Actinoplanes lobatus: one gene and its partner. The protein of the gene in region 2 interacts with the protein of the main gene of each other region in a pairwise test. Links are inferred from orthologs where the notes say so. Each region holds a gene or a part of one and is shown on either strand. Other genes may lie near its edges.

What was found.
Region 1: the proteins of BJ964_RS43405 (region 2) and BJ964_RS12925 interact in binary tests that used the Escherichia coli proteins (3 or more experiments, as listed by UniProt). The link is inferred for Actinoplanes lobatus from one-to-one orthologs.

The regions. Positions count from the first base shown.
Region 1 is NZ_JACHNC010000001.1:2,809,303-2,814,959, reverse strand. What follows is about bases 1,266-4,072. They hold BJ964_RS12925 (glutamate-5-semialdehyde dehydrogenase), read left to right. Parts: upstream 1,266-1,950; coding sequence 1,951-3,195; downstream 3,196-4,072. Other genes in these bases: BJ964_RS12920 (hypothetical protein), read left to right, coding at 3,880-4,072; proB (glutamate 5-kinase), read left to right, coding at 1,266-1,911. Outside these bases: BJ964_RS12940 (class I SAM-dependent methyltransferase), read right to left, coding at 1-387; BJ964_RS12935 (MGMT family protein), read right to left, coding at 431-736; more of proB, read left to right, coding at 799-1,265; more of BJ964_RS12920, read left to right, coding at 4,073-4,527; BJ964_RS12915 (glycosyltransferase), read left to right, coding at 4,527-5,657. UniProt on the Escherichia coli protein: Catalyzes the NADPH-dependent reduction of L-glutamate 5-phosphate into L-glutamate 5-semialdehyde and phosphate. The product spontaneously undergoes cyclization to form 1-pyrroline-5-carboxylate.
Region 2 is NZ_JACHNC010000001.1:9,547,046-9,552,895, forward strand. What follows is about bases 1,084-4,083. They hold BJ964_RS43405 (ABC transporter ATP-binding protein), read left to right. Parts: upstream 1,084-2,076; coding sequence 2,077-3,090; downstream 3,091-4,083. Other genes in these bases: BJ964_RS43395 (ABC transporter permease), read left to right, coding at 1,084-1,325; BJ964_RS43400 (ABC transporter permease), read left to right, coding at 1,313-2,080; BJ964_RS43410 (cellulase family glycosylhydrolase), read left to right, coding at 3,205-4,083. Outside these bases: BJ964_RS43390 (ABC transporter substrate-binding protein), read left to right, coding at 1-436; more of BJ964_RS43395, read left to right, coding at 462-1,083; more of BJ964_RS43410, read left to right, coding at 4,084-4,611; BJ964_RS43415 (ArsR/SmtB family transcription factor), read left to right, coding at 4,783-5,151; BJ964_RS43420 (SRPBCC family protein), read left to right, coding at 5,148-5,786. UniProt on the Escherichia coli protein: Part of the ABC transporter complex CysAWTP involved in sulfate/thiosulfate import. Responsible for energy coupling to the transport system.

The sequences.
Region 1 (5,657 bases), 6.7 Mb from region 2 along the record:
ACGCACCGTGTCCGGCACGGCGATACCCGCCGCGGCCAGCCGTTCCCGCTTCCACTCCCGCGTATCCGGATGATCCACTTCGATCACCGACACGCCCGGGTGCGGGTTGCGGTAGGCGAACGTGTCCAGGCCCGCGCCCAGCACCACCACCTGCCGCACGCCACGATCCACGGCAGCGGCCAGCGCGTCCTCCGCGAACCGGTGCCGGGCCGCGATGAACAGCCGCATGCCGCGGCGCGGGGCATCGGCCAGGAGATCCGCTTCCGCTTCACCCAGCATCGGTACGGCCAGCGCGTCCGCGAAGATCGAACCGCCTTCGAGCAGCTGATGGGCGGCGCGATAGCGGGCCGCGCTCCACGCTGTACGGCTCGGCGAACCCGCTTTCACCGCGCACCCCGCCGCACCGGCGCACCCGGCGTGGACCGGCCCGTCACCAGGGCATCCAGCCGGCGTCGGCCATCAGCACCCGGTCGCCGCGCATCGGCACGCCCTCGGCCGTCAGCAGCGCCTTGGCCCGCGCCTCGTGACCGGGTGGGAGCCGCCCGCCACCGCTGCACACCCGATGCCACGGGACGCCGCCGCCGTGCAGCGCCATGATCCGGCCGACCTGGCGGGGCGAGTTGCGGCCGGACCGGTCGGCCAGGGCCTCGGCGATCGCTCCGTACGACATGACCCGTCCCTCGGGGATGCTCTCCACCAGGGTCAGGACCTCTTCGACGTACTCCTGCGGTGTCATCACCCGCCACGATATGGGATCTGACAACGATCGACACCGGCCTGCCGAGCACAATGGGCCGGGTGCGGGAAGTGGTGACCGGTGCGCGCCGGATCGTGGTGAAGGTGGGGTCGTCCTCGCTGACCACCGCGACGGGCGGCATCGACGAGCAACGGGTCGACGCCCTGGTCGACGTGCTGGGCGCGCTGGCGACCGGTGGGCGTGAGGTGGTTCTGGTGTCCAGCGGCGCGATCGCCGCCGGGCTGGCTCCGCTGCAACTGCGCCGCCGACCGCGTGACCTGGCCACCCAGCAGGCCGCCGCATCGGTCGGCCAGGGTCTGCTGATCGGGCGGTACACGGCGGGGTTCGCCCGCCACGGGCTGACCGTCGGGCAGGTGCTGCTCACCGTCGACGACGTGACCCGGCGGGCGCACTATCGCAACGCGTACCGGACGTTGCGCAAACTGCTCGACCTGGGTGCGCTGCCGATCGTCAACGAGAACGACACGGTCGCCACCGAAGAGATCCGGTTCGGCGACAACGACCGGCTCGCCGCCCTGGTCGCCGCGCTGGCCCACGCCGACCTGCTGGTGCTGCTCTCCGACGTGGACGCCCTCTACACCGGCAACCCTTCGGACCCCCTGTCACGCCGCATCTCCTATGTTGCCGACGAATCCGACTTGTCCGATATCAACATCGCGACGCCGGGTCGATCCGGTGTCGGCACCGGCGGCATGGTCACCAAGGTCGAGGCCGCCCGGATAGCTACCGGATTCGGCATCCCGGTGGTCCTGACCGCGGCGCCGCTGGCCGGGGCGGCACTTGCCGGCGAGGAGGTCGGCACGCTTTTCCAGGCGGCCGGCAAACGTCCGGCGGCCCGCCTGTTCTGGCTGGCCCACGCCACCGCGCCACGCGGCCGCCTACACCTCGACGAGGGCGCGGTCGCGGCCGTGGTGGCCCGCCGCAAGTCGCTGCTGCCGGCCGGCATCACCGCGGTCGACGGGTCCTTCGCGGCCGGCGACCCGGTGGATCTGGTGGACGCCGGATCCGGGACACCGGTCGCGCGCGGGCTGGTCAACTACGACGCCGTCGAGCTTCCGGCGCTGCTCGGACGGTCCACACCCGAGTTGGCCGCGGAGCTCGGGCCGGGATATGAACGAGAAGTCGTGCACCGGGACGATCTGGTGCTGCTTTAGCCATACCCCTCATCGGGTCTGATCTCTGAAAGGTTTGCCATGAGCGTGCTGGAGCAGGCCTCCGCGGCCCGGATCGCCTCATTCGACCTAGCCGCGGCCACCCGTGCGGAGAAGGACCGGGCCCTGCTGCTGATGGCGGACCGGCTGGTCGAGCGGACCGACGACATCGTGCACGCCAACGGTGTCGACGTGGCGACCGCGCGGGAGAACGGCACGTCCGAGGCGATGATCGACCGGCTGGTGCTGACGCCGGAGCGGATCGCCGCGATGGCCGACGGCCTGCGCCAGCTCGCCGCCCTGCCGGACCCGATCGGTGACGTGGTGCGCGGCTCGACCCTGGCGAACGGCCTGGAGCTGCGGCAGGTCCGGGTGCCGTTCGGCGTGGTCGGCATGATCTACGAGGGCCGGCCGAACGTGACGGCCGACGCCGCCGGCATCTGCCTGAAGTCCGGCAACGCGGCCCTGCTGCGCGGCTCCGGCTCGGCCTTCTCGTCGAACGCGGCGATCGTCTCGGTGCTGCGCAAGGCGGTCGCCGACGCGGGTCTGCCGGCCGACACCATCCAGCTGCTCGACGCCACCAGCCGCGACTCGGTGAAGGAGCTGATGCGCGCCCGCGGCCTGGTCGACGTGCTGATCCCGCGCGGTGGCGCCTCGCTGATCAAGACGGTGGTGGAGCAGTCGACGGTGCCGGTGATCGAGACCGGGGTGGGCAACTGCCATGTGTACGTGGACGCCGCCGCCGACCTGGAGAAGGCTCTCGCCATCGTGCTCAACTCGAAGGTGCACCGCTGCTCGGTGTGCAACTCGGCGGAGTCGCTGCTGGTGAACGCCGAGATCGCCGACTCGTTCCTGCCCCTGGTCCTGGACGAGTTGGCCGCCGCCGGCGTCACCGTGCACGGAGACCCGCGCGTGGCCGGCTACAGCGACGCGGTGGTCCCGGCCACCGAGGAGGACTGGGGTACGGAGTTCCTGTCCCTGGACATGTCGGTCGCCGTGGTCGACACGCTGGAGGACGCGCTCGACCACATCCGCCGGTACGGCACCGGCCACACCGAGGCCATCGTCAGCGAGTCGGTCGCCGCGACCAGGCGGTTCGTGGCCGGTGTCGACGCGGCGGCCGTGATGGTGAACGCGTCGACCCGGTTCACCGACGGCGGCGAGTTCGGGTTCGGCGCGGAGATCGGCATCAGCACGCAGAAGCTGCACGCCCGTGGCCCGATGGGGCTGCCGGAGCTGACCTCGACGAAGTACATCGTCACCGGCAACGGTCACATCCGGGGCTGAGCCCGGTCGCGGACGGACCGGCTGCACAGCAGCCGGTCCGTCCAGGTAAACGCTCTGCCACCACAGCGTGACTACTCTCCGCTGCCACGCCTGCCGACCGACGCCGAAATCCGGCAAGTCGGCCATGATGTGCATCACGGGCAATCGAGGCTTCTACCGCAAAGCTTGCCTAACGCCTCACCCTCGATCCCGCCTCGACAGTGCACTCACGATCCAAAGTCGATGATGGAAGTTTGTTGCGGCCCAACGCTTCCACGGAGCCCGGCGTCGCCTCTCAGGCCAACTGGCGAGTGACGATGCGATCGCGGCAAATACAGAGGGCTAGCAATATCCGGGACTCGATCACTACATAGGGTGACAACGGCCGGATGACTCAGTGTTGCGCCGCCAAGGGACCCTCCCGGTACGGTGCGTGGGCTGTCGTTATCCCGTTTCCTTCCAGCCAACGTCGGCACCCTGGATGCGCCCTGCCCAAATGCGGCGCAAATCAGTGGGCCGGCCCGATCCAGTTTCGAAGGATCATGCTCAGCCTTTTGAACTTCGGGGCGTCACCGTTTCGCGTCCTCTTCCTGTTGGTATTGATCGTCTTCGGGTTGACCGTTCTTTCGAACATCGTCGCCGCGACGACGAGTCACCTGATAGACCGCCGGACGAAACGAATGATCGAGCGCTTCGGGAGCCACCATGGGTAAGACGTCACGCACGGGCCGATTCCGCGCTCGAATGACGAGCATTTCAGCGCTCGCTCTCGTCATGGTCACCAGCGGCCTCTTCTCCGCGTACGCCTCGGCGAACACATACGAAGCCATGGCCAACCGAGACATCCCGGTGTCCGACGTCGTCGAGAGCGTCCGCTTCACGTCCGACGACGCTACGGACGATCAGCTGGTCAGCGCATATCGCGCGACGTACAGCCCGGGCATGTTCGGAACCCCCGAGATGATCAAGCTCCCCGAGGCCGGCAAGCACATCCGCATCACACCGGCCACATATCAGGGTGGGCACTGGAAGGCGACCAAAGGCATCGCCCACACCTTTCTGAACGCCGGCCCGCGCCAGAAGGTATTCGGCAGCGCCTTCATCTACATGCGCCTGAACACGCTGACCACGAAGAATCTGGGTCAGGTGTACCCGGGTGACCTGGTGAACATCGTCACGACCCAGGGCTGGCAGCTGGGTTACCGGGTGACCACGGTCGGCACGGACGTATCGCAGTTGAAGCCCTTTGACGACGCCTCTGACTCGGCGATCGTGGTCACCTTCATCGATGACAAAACGGGTGCCGTCTCCTGTTTCATCGCCCACCTTTCGAAGGTCGGAGACCGCACCTGATGGATTCGGCGACCCTTTACGAAGTCATTCGCAACACCACTCGGCTGTTCGCCGTCCTGATGCTCGTCAAGTACACCCTCTTCCTGCTGGTCTCACCGTTTCACCACACGAAAGAGGCGATGCGGAGACTGCGCGTCGCCAGGAAGAGGCGTGGAGTCGCCTACGAGCCCCTGGTTTCCCTCCTGGTGCCCGCCTGGAACGAGGAGATGGGCATCACCGCCACCATCAACTCGATCCTGGAGAACGACTACCGCAACATCGAGATCGTGGTGGTGGACGACGGCTCGACCGACAGCACGCCTGAGCTGGTCAGGGCACTGGTGGCCGCCTATGAGGCGGACCATCCGAACAGCACCAAGTCGATCCGGTTCCTCAGCAAGGCGAAGGGCGGCAAGGGCACGGCCCTGAACTACGCCGTCGAGAACGCCCGCGGCGAGATCCTGGTCTCCGTCGACGCGGACTCCATCGCGCACCCGCACATGGTGCGGAACCTGGTCTCCTATTTTGCGGACGACACGGTCGACGCCGTGGTCGGCAATGTCAAGGTCGCCGGCGAGGTGGGGTTCCTGAACCTCCTGCAGAAGCTGGAGTACCTCTTCGGCTTCTACTCCAAGCGAGCCCAGTCCCTGCTGGGGGCCGAGTACATCTACGGGGGCGCCTGTGCCGCCTTCCGGAGGTCCACCGTCTTCGATGCGATCGGCGTGTTCGACACGTCCAGCATCACGGAGGACATCGAGATGTCGCTGCGGACGCGTTTCCACGGCCTCAAGGCGGTCTATGCCGACGACGCCATCTGCTACACCGAGGGCGCCGGCACGGTCATGGGCCTTCTCAAGCAGCGGCTGCGGTGGAAGAAGGGGCGCTTCGAGGCGTTCGGGAAGTACAAGAAGCTCTTCTTCTCCACGCGGGCGCAGCACAGCATGTGGCTCACCTGGTTCGCTCTGCCGTTCGCGATGCTCGCGGAGTTGCAGCTTCTGTTCGAACCCGTCGGACTGACCCTGCTCGCGCTCTACAGCTACGTCACCGGTGACTACAGCTCACTGCTGTTGGGCGCGCTCTTCATCGGCATCCTCTATGTGGTCGTCGGGCTGTTCACCGAACGGGCGAGGAACTGGTGGATCATTCCGCTG
Region 2 (5,850 bases):
GCTGAAGAAGGCCGGCAACTTCCTGCCGGTCGACCCGACCCCGGCGACCATCGAGTCCGGCCAGACCCCGGTCGTCTTCGACTGGGACTACCTGAACGCGGCCCAGTCCAAGAAGCTGACCACCTGGAAGGTCGTCGTCCCGAACGGCGCCGTCCTCGGCTCCTACTACGTGCAGGCGATCAGTAAGGACGCCCCGCACCCGGCCGCGGCCCGGCTCTGGCAGGAGTTCCTCTACTCGGACGAGGGCCAGAACCTGTGGCTCAAGGGCGGCGCCCGCCCGGTCCGCGCCGACGCCATGCAGAAGGCCGGCACCATCGACGCAGGAGCCTTCGCCGCGCTGCCGAAGGTCGAGGGCACCCCGGTGATCCCGACCGAGGCGCAGAGCACCAAGGCCAAGGAGTACCTGACCGCGAACTGGGCCAAGGCCATTGGCTGAGGTCGCCGAAGCCGTTCCGCGGCGCGTGGCCGGCCGGTCACGCCCGCGGGCCGGCGCCCTGCTGGGCACGGTTCCGTTCTTCGCCTTCGTGACGATCTTCCTGGTCATCCCGACGCTGACCGTGGTGATCGGCGCGTTCACCGGTGACGGTGGGCGCGGTTTCACGCTGGAGAACGTGCGCGCCCTCACCGACGAGTACATTCTCGCGGCCTTCGGCCGCAGCATCACCCTCTCCGCGGCCAGCGCGATCGTCGGCGCGGTGCTGGGCGCCCTGCTGGCGTACGCGCTGGTCACCGCGAAACCGGACGGCCTGCTGCGACGGGTGGTCACCGCGGCCGCCGGGGTGCTCGCGCAGTTCGGCGGCGTCACGCTCGCCTTCGCCTTCCTGGCGACGATCGGGCTGAGCGGTTTCGTCACCCTCTGGTTGCAGGAGCACGGCCTCGATCCGTACGCGAACGGCGTCTGGCTGTTCGAACTGCCCGGCCTGACGCTGGTCTACACGTACTTCCAGATCCCGCTCATGGTGATCGTGTTCCTGCCCGCGCTGGACGGCATCCGGCCACAGTGGCGGGAGGCGACCGCGAGCCTGGGCGGCAACACCTGGCACTACTGGACCCGGGTGGCCGGGCCGCTGCTGGCGCCGGCGTTCCTCGGTTCGGCGCTGCTGCTGTTCGCCAACGCCTTCTCCGCGTACGCCACCGCCGCGGCCCTGGTCAGCCAGGGCAGCCCGATCGTCCCGCTCCAGATCCGCGGCGCCCTGACCAGCGAGGTCGTCCTCGGGCAGGCGAACCTGGGCAAGGCGATGGCGCTCGGCATGGTGGTCGTGGTGGCCGTGGTGATGACCCTCTACTCGCTGCTCCAGAAGAGGACCGCCAAGTGGCTAGGGTGATCTTCCGGTGGACGGTGCTGACCGTCATGGGCGTGTTCTTCCTGCTGCCGCTGATCGCCATGGTGGAGTTCAGCACCCGCGACCCGGAGACCTGGCCGCTGCTGCTGGACTGGCCGAAGCTGGCCGAGGAGTACCCGGCCCTGGCCGAGGGCATCCTGGCCTCGCTGGCGCAGGCGGCGCTGACCTCGGTGCTCATGCTGGTGCTGCTGGTGCCGACGGCGATCTGGGTCCGGCTGCGGCTGCCCCGGCTGCGGCGGGTGGTCGAGTTCCTCTGCCTGCTGCCGCTCACCATCCCGGCGATCGTGCTGGTGGTGGGCCTGGCCCCGGTGTACGCCTGGGTCAACTACCTCATCGGCGGCTCGTCGCTGACCCTCGTGTTCGCCTACACCATCCTGGTGCTGCCGTACGCGTACCGCGCCATCGACACCGGCCTGTCCGCGATCGACGTGAAGACGCTGGCCGAGGCCGCCCGCAGTCTGGGCGCCGGCTGGACCACCGTGATCTGGCGGGTGGTGCTGCCGAACATCCGCTCGGCGGTGCTGTCCGCCGCGTTCCTGACCGTGGCCCTGGTGCTCGGCGAGTTCACCATCGCCTCGCTGCTGCACCGTACCAACCTGCAGGTGGCCATCGAGTTCCTCGGCAAGAGCAGCGCGACCGTGTCGGTGGCGGTGTCGCTGACCGCGTTGCTGCTCGCGTTCGCCCTGCTGCTCGTGCTGTCCCTGGCGGGCTCGTCGTCCAAGGAGAGAAGATCATGACCGGGGTCGCCGTGACACTGGAGGGGCTGCGCCGGACCTTCGGCACTGTGCACGCCCTCGACGACCTGGACCTGGCGATCGAGCCGGGCGAGCTGATCGCCCTGCTCGGGCCGTCCGGCTGCGGCAAGACCACCGCACTGCGGATCCTCGCCGGGCTGGAGGACGCCACGGCCGGCCGGGTGCTGGTCGACGGGAAGGACGTCACCCGGCTGCCGGCCAACCGGCGCGGCATGGGCATGGTGTTCCAGGCGTACAGCCTCTTCCCGCACCTCACCGCCGCACAGAACGTGGAGTTCGGCCTGCGCCTGCGCCGGGGTTCGCTGACCCGGGCCGCCGAGATGCTGGACCTGGTGGGCCTGTCCGGCTTCGCGAAGCGGTACCCGCACCAGCTCTCCGGCGGCCAGCAGCAGCGGGTGGCGCTGGCCCGGGCGCTGGCGATCGAGCCGCGGGTGCTGCTGCTGGACGAGCCGCTGTCCGCGCTGGACGCCAAGGTGCGGGTGCAGCTGCGCGACGAGATCCGCCGGATCCAGACCGAGGTCGGCACCACCACCCTGTTCGTGACCCACGACCAGGAGGAGGCGCTCGCGATCGCCGACCGGGTCGGTGTGATGCGGGCCGGCCGGCTGGAGCAGCTGGCCACCCCGTCCGAGGTGTACCTGCGCCCGGCGACCGCGTTCGTGGCCGATTTCGTCGGTCTCAGCAACCGGCTTCCCGGTACCGTGAACGGCGACGTGGTGGAGGTGCTCGGGGCGCGGCTGCCACTGGTCACGCCGCACGCCGACGGTGCGGTCACCGCGCTGGTCCGCCCGGAGGCGGTCGAGGTCGTCCCGGCCCCGGACGCCACGGCCACCGTGCTGACCAGCAGCTTCCTCGGGTCGACCAGCCGCGTCACGGTGAGCGTCGGCGAGCAGGTGGTGGTGGTGCAGGTGCCGAGCGGGCGGTTGCCGGGTCTGCCCGCGGGAACCCGGGTCCGGGTCACGATCCAGCCGGTGGCGGTCGCTCTCGAATAGACAGGTATTGGCGCTCACGTTACAGTCAGGGACCATGGGAGCGCTCCCATCGCGGGTCGTCCCACCGCCGTTTCCCCGCGGCGGCCCCGCGTCCATCCCCCGAGGTGATGTTTCGTGAAACGCCGTACCACAACCATCCTGGCCGCGGTGCTGGCCGTGGCCGCGGTCTCGACGGCCGTCCTCTCCTCGCTCCCCGCGAACGCCGAGACCGCGGCGTTCCGGGTGGCGAGCTCCTGGAGCACCGGCTACCAGGCCGAGATCACGGTCGGCAACCCGTCCTCGTCGGCGATCAGCACCTGGAAGGTGGAGCTGACCCTGCCGGCCGGGACATCGGTCACGCAGGCCTGGAGCTCCACGCTCACCAGCAGCGGCAACACCTACACCTTCACCCCGGCGGCCTGGAACGGCACGATCGCCGCCAACGCCTCGACCAACTTCGGCTTCATCGTGACCGGGACCGGCCAGCCGACCGCCTGCCTGGTCAACGGCCAGACCTGCACCGGTACGACGGTGCCGACGTCCTCACCCACCACGTCACCCAGCGCGTCCCCCAGCACCAGCACCTCGCCGCCGCCGGTCAACGGCACCCCGGTCGGGATCAACGGCCAGCTCAAGGTCTGCGGCACCAAGCTGTGCAACCAGTACGGCAAGCCGATCCAGCTGCGCGGCATGAGCACCCACGGCATCCAGTGGTTCCCGGGTTGCTACACCGACGCAGGCCTCGACGCGCTGGCCACGGACTGGAACTCGGACCTGTTCCGGGTCTCGATGTACGTCCAGGAGCAGGGTTACGAGACCGACCCGGCCGGCTTCACCACACGGGTCAACAACCTGGTCGACAAGGCCGAGCAGCGGGGCATGTACGCGCTGATCGACTTCCACATCCTCACGCCGGGCGACCCGATGTACAACCTGGACCGGGCCAAGACCTTCTTCGCCCAGGTGTCGGCCCGTAACGCGGCCAAGAAGAACGTCATCTACGAGATCGCCAACGAGCCGAACGGCGTGAGCTGGGCGACCATCAAGAACTACGCCGAGCAGGTCATCCCGGTGATCCGGGCGAACGACCCGGACGCCGTCGTGGTGGTCGGCACCCGGGGCTGGTCGTCGCTGGGCGTCTCCGAGGGCGGCAGCTCGTCCGAGATCGTCGCCAACCCGGTGAACGCCTCCAACGTGATGTACACGTTCCACTTCTACGCGGCGTCGCACAAGGACAACTACCGCGCCGAGGTGGAGCGGGCCGCGGCCTCGCTGCCGCTGTTCGTGACCGAGTTCGGCACGGTGACCTACACCGGTGACGGCGCGGTCGACACGGCCAGCAGCAACACCTGGCTGGACCTGCTGGACCGGCTCCAGATCAGCTACGCGAACTGGACGTTCTCCGACGCGGGCGAGGGCAGCGCGGCGCTCAAGGCGGGCACCTGCGCGGGCGGCTCGTTCGCCGGCACCGGGGTGCTGACCGAGTCGGGCCTGCTGATGCGGTCCCGGATCCGTACCGCGGACAACTTCCCGACCTCCTGAGGAACCGTGTGAGCCGGCCGGCCCCGCTCCCGCCAAAGCAGGTCCGGCCCGGCGGCCCGCACCCACGATCCGGGTCGCCGACCGCGCCGGGTCCGCCCCCTCCACCGGGCGGGCCCGGCGCACCTCTTTCAATGTCCCACTTATATAAGTCGTATCTGATAGGGTGAACTCGTGCATGCGTTCGACGTGCTCGGCGATCCGGTCCGGCGCCGGATCCTCGAGTTGCTCGCCGAGGGTGAGCAGACCTCCGGAGCCGTCACCGCCATCATCCGGGCGGAGTTCGGCATCACCCAGCCCGCCGTGTCCCAGCACCTGCGGGTGCTGCGCGACAACGGCTTCGCCACCGTGCGCCCGGACGGCGCACGCCGGCTCTACGCGGTCGACGACACCGCGTTCCGGCAGGTGGACGACTGGCTGGCACCCTTCCGGCGGTTCTGGGCGCCGCACCTCGCCGCCATGGCCACCGAGGTGGCCCGCGGCAAGCGCCTGCGGCGACTGGCCGCCGGCGAGGAACCCACCGATGCGAGGAGCACGCGATGATCGAGGTCAAAGAGCAGATCAGCGAGGTACGGCGGACCATCGGCAGCCGCGTCCTGGCGGCCGGCGAGGCCCGGGTCATGACGATCAGCCAGGCCTACGACACCGACGTCGACGACCTGTGGGACGTGGTCACCAACCCCGAGCGGATCCCCCGCTGGTTCCTGCCGGTCTCCGGGGAGCTGCGCGAGGGCGGGAAGTACCAGTTCGAGGGCAACGCCGGCGGCACGATCACCACGTGCGACCGACCCCGCTCGGTCGCCGCCACCTGGGAGTTCGCCGGCAACATCAGCTGGGTCGAGGTCCGGCTCACCCCGGAGACGAACGGCCGCACCCGGTTCGAGCTGGAGCACGTGGCACACGTCGACGACGAGCACTGGGAGAAGTACGGCCCAGGCGCCGTCGGCCTCGGCTGGGAGGGCGCCTTCTGGGGCCTGGCCAACCACCTGGCCGCGCCGGACGCCCCGCTCGACCCGGCGGCCGTCATGGCCTGGATGACATCCGACGACGGCAAACTGTTCATGCGACTGTCCGCCGACGCCTGGGCCGAGGCCGACATCGCCTTCGGCACCGAGCCCGGCCAGGCCCGGCGCCAGGCGGAGAACACCCTCAAGGCCTACCTCGGCGAGGAGCACTGAAGCTCGTCCGCTGGAGCCTGTTTCTCGGTTGTGGACGGCCACGATGTCGAGTCGCGCATTCGGA